Regions from separate parts of the Paenibacillus sp. TY11 genome, predicted to be linked through region 1. Evidence: predicted binding sites of a transcription regulator. Region 1 holds the regulator's gene; the other holds the start of a gene.
The links. The regulator CtsR, encoded in region 1, represses protease genes until heat stress. The targets are predictions, from matches to a motif close to ATGGTCAATAAAGGTCAAACA.
Positions count from the first base shown of each region.

Region 2: clpP (ATP-dependent Clp endopeptidase proteolytic subunit ClpP) is a predicted target of CtsR. The motif match lies at 1,431-1,451, and genes of this name have one in related genera.

Region 1 covers NZ_JCBAIQ010000029.1:59,625-61,829, reverse strand. The annotation lists gene AC6EJC_RS24115 (GNAT family N-acetyltransferase) at 1-619, shown strand, start outside; gene AC6EJC_RS24110 (hypothetical protein) at 949-1,080, shown strand; gene AC6EJC_RS24105 (CtsR family transcriptional regulator) at 1,157-1,621, shown strand; gene mcsA (protein-arginine kinase activator protein McsA) at 1,691-2,205, shown strand, end outside.
Region 2 covers NZ_JCBAIQ010000011.1:25,668-27,872, forward strand. The annotation lists gene AC6EJC_RS14080 (PdaC/SigV domain-containing protein) at 1-641, shown strand, start outside; gene clpP (ATP-dependent Clp endopeptidase proteolytic subunit ClpP) at 723-1,319, opposite strand; tRNA gene AC6EJC_RS14090 (tRNA-Arg) at 1,533-1,604, opposite strand; gene AC6EJC_RS14095 (sugar-binding transcriptional regulator) at 1,871-2,205, shown strand, end outside.

The sequences.
Region 1 (2,205 bases):
CTATCGAACTGCGGTATATTACTCAGAAACAGGCGATCCTCAGGGATATGCACTATACAAAATTGAAGATAAACAGTTGAATTGTGATGAGTTGGTATATGAAAATGAGACGGCTCGTCGGGCTTTATGGACTTATTTTGCAAATCATGACTCAATGATAACCCAAGGTAAATTTAATTACGTTCCGGCAGATGACAATTTGGCATTTTTACTCGATGATCCGCGAATTCAACAGGAAACTGTGCCTTATTTTATGGGTCGTATTGTGGATGCAGCCGCTTATATAGAGAGATACCCTTTTGAGCCGATTGGAGAAGAAACATGTTTGACCTTAGATCTGACAGATCGGTATGCTCCATGGAATGAAGGGGTATGGAGATTAACAATTACTACGGAAGGGCAAGGACATCTGGACAGAGTGGATACAAGCAATTCATCTGAAAACGCCATAGTAGCCGACTTGAAACTTGGGATCCAGTCACTGACGACTCTAATGCTTGGCTACCAGCAGGCTGAGGATCTGTATAAGTGGGGGCGTATTGAAGGGGGCAGTGAGTCTGTGTCTGCACTTAAACGTGTAATACCGGTAAAACAAACCTTCTTAATGGATTTTTTCTGATAAAGGCCCATTTAGATCTTTTTAGCTCCAACTTTCAGGCAACATAACTTGTGTGGCTATCATAAATTTTCAAAACTCTTTCCGCAATGGGAAGAGTTTTTTTATGATATTGTATAAAACGTAATTAGATTGCGAAAAATGGTATTGACCCCTTGGCAAAAATGAATTGTGTGCTATAATATGAATATAGTCAAAGAAAGTCAAAGTCAATCAGACCTAGTGTGATTCTGTAGGAGTATTATGCTGATGGATTGGCCGTATAAAGTAATTTGACAGCAAAGAAGTTAAATGGATCGAAATGATTTGCGTGTAGTTAGGAGCTGCCTCTTATGAACATAAGAGAAGTGTATGATTTATCGCAAATAAAGGTCACACTAGAGACGAAACGGTACGATTCCAATGGATGTAGAACAGGCGGTGGCCTGAATAAGCTTGGATTCGTGACTTTGCCGTTTGGTTAAGTTCAATATACGGCGGACTCTGTGGAGCGTGAAATGTACTTGAATACTTGCGTTTCCGTTAGTGGAGGATGATGAAATGCGCAATGTTTCCGATATTATTGAACAATATCTGAAGAGCATATTGCTGGAAAGTCCCCAAGGTTTAGTGGAGATTCAGCGTAACGATCTGGCTGACCGCTTTTCCTGCGTACCGTCGCAAATTAATTATGTAATTAGCACCCGGTTTACGCTGGAAAAAGGCTATGTGGTGGAAAGTAAGCGCGGTGGTGGGGGATATATTCGCATTCAGCGAATTCAGCTGCCTGCACAGCATGCGATCCATACACACCTTCATCAGAGCATCGGGGAGGAAATTAGCCAATCGGCAGCAGAAGGACTGATTTATCAGTTAGAGGAAGCCCATTTTTTAAGCAAGAGGGAAGCTAGGCTAATGAAGGCCGCTTTATCGAGGGATACATTATTGCTGAAGCTTCCCTATCGTGACCAACTGCGAGCAAGATTGCTTAAGGCTATGCTGATCTCGTTGCTGGTGGCCAAGTAGTGTGTGAATTGAGACTAACGTTTGGATGTAGGGATTTGTAAAAATCCTGACGTTGAAGGAGGTGCTTTTATGCTGTGCCAAGAATGTAATATGCGGCCGGCAACTTTGCATTTCACCAAAATTGTGAATGGCGAAAAGACAGAGTTTCATATTTGTGAGACGTGTGCGAAGGAAAAAGGGGAGATGATCCATGGAACACCTAACGGCTTTTCGATTCATAGCTTGTTGTCGGGGATGTTGGATTTCGACTCCAGCACAAAGAGCCAGTCTCCAGGCCACAGTGGTCCGCAAAACCTGCAATGCAAGGATTGTGGCATGACCTATGCACAGTTTAGTAAGTTGGGACGTTTTGGATGCCCGTCGTGCTATCAATATTTTGATAGTCGTCTGGACCCTCTGTTCAAGCGTGTGCATGGCAGTACGAGTCATGTTGGTAAAGTTCCGGTCCGTACTGGAGGTCGACTGAAGGTTAAACGGCAAATTGACGATTTGAAAAAAGAGATGCAACAGCATATTGTACAGGAAGAATTCGAATCAGCTGCTGAGCTTAGGGACCAAATCAGAGAGCTTGAAAAAGAAATGAC
Region 2 (2,205 bases), on a different contig from region 1:
AAAGCCAGCTAAATCCGATCACAATTGCGTCCCAATCTCTTCCGGCTTCTAGTAATGCGAAGGTGTCCTACAAAGTTAAGTACCCGCAAATCAGCGGTAATCAGCTAAACCCTGAAGCTCAACAGGCCATTAACAGTGTGCTTAAAAAGCATGCAGAGGGAGTAATGGCAGCAGGCAAAAAGATGATGGCTGAGGGAGAGGCTACAACAGAAAGACCGTATGAGTTTGGGAATGATTTTGCGATTGCCTATAACAAGGATGGTATTTTGAGTGTGATTATGCAGGATTACTCGTATACAGGTGGCGCACACGGTATGACGGCACGTAAAGGATATACGTTCTCGCTCGCTGATGGTAAACTGCTGCAATTATCTGATGTATTGAAGGCAAATCCAAACTACAAAAAGTTCCTCAATGCTGATTTAAAGAAAAAAATTGATGCGCTTCAGGCTGGCGAAGGTTTCGGAAAATTTAAAGAGCTGGCGGCAGATCAGAATTTTTATGTGACCAGCAGTGGAGTAACAATCGTGTTTGATTTGTATGATTATGCTCCATACGCGTATGGAATTCCGGAGTTCACCTACTCGTTTGCTCAACTGCTACCTCAGGGCGGAAAGCCTTTTGCAGGACAAAATGAATAGCACCAAAAAAGCTGCCTACCGGATACGAACATCCGGGGCAGCTTTTTCATTTACCAGCTATTCAGAAGTACATTTCTTCTCTTATACACCTTCTGGAGAAGAGCTGGTTAATACTTTATCAATAATACCGTATTCCTTGGCATCATCAGCGGACATGAAATAGTCACGGTCTGTGTCTTTTTCAATGCGTTCTAGTGGTTGGCCTGTGCGATCTGCGAGAATGCGGTTCAATTTGTCACGCATTTTCAGAATACGGCGGGCACGGATTTCGATATCCGTTGCTTGGCCTTGTGCACCACCCAGTGGTTGGTGAATCATAATTTCACTGTTCGGCAAAGCAAAACGTTTGCCTTTGGCGCCTGCGTTCAGCAAGAACGCACCCATGGAAGCAGCCATACCTACACAAATCGTAGACACGTCAGGCTTAATGTATTGCATTGTATCGAAAATGGCCATACCGGCTGTAATGGAACCGCCAGGACTGTTAATATACAAGTGAATGTCTTTTTCAGGATCTTCGGCAGCCAAAAACAGCATTTGCGCAATAATAGAGTTGGCTACAACGTCATTGACGTCCGAGCCCAACAAAATAATGCGATCCTTCAACAGTCTGGAATAAATGTCATAGGCGCGTTCGCCGCGGTTACTTTGTTCTACTACCATAGGAACATAGCTCACGTCAAAAAACCTCCCTTAAATATCGTTAATGGATTTGGTGGACATGCCGATTACATGCCCCTATCTATAAACTGTTACCGTATTAACCACATGATAAACAATTTCAAACAAAAAGTCAAAGAAAGTCAAACTAATGATCAAAAAAAAGAGCCCTCTAAGCTCTTATTGGTTAAAACATGATATGGAAACATTTAAGCGTTCATTTAAAAATGACGCGCCCGCGAGGAATCGAACCTCGATCTCAGGCTCCGGAGGCCTACGTCATATCCGTTGGACCACGGGCGCACAGTAATTTAGTACAATTAACAGCTAATTCGTCAGCTAATTGGAAACAAAGATGATTATATGATATACGGCATTGAATTGCAAGCTTTTATTACGTGCGCATATTCACATAAAAAGTTGAGAAATATAGGTTCAGATAGACTTGCATGTGGAGCAAATATTGGTTAAGATATACGTGGGACTTAAAAAGTTATCCCGGGACATTTTAAGACCAGTTAGAGATATAGCTTATAGACAGAACTTTGAAGTGTGCGGGAGTGGAAAGCATGCGAAAGATATTAGAAATACAGAAGCAGCTTCTGCCCGACCTCATGGATGTTTTGAAAAAAAGGTACACGATCCTGCATCAGATCATGCTGTCCGATGTTATTGGACGCAGAACACTGGCAGCTTCACTGGATATGACCGAGCGCGTGCTGCGCGCCGAAACCGATCTCCTTAAAGCCCAAGGGCTAATTGAGATTGAGAGTGTGGGCATGAAGGTGAGCAAAGCAGGACTGGATCTGCTGGAACAGCTGGAGCCGATTGCGAACAACTTGTTCGGCCTGTCCCAATTGGAGGACCAGATTCGTCAAGCCTATGGTTTGAGGAAGGTGGTTGT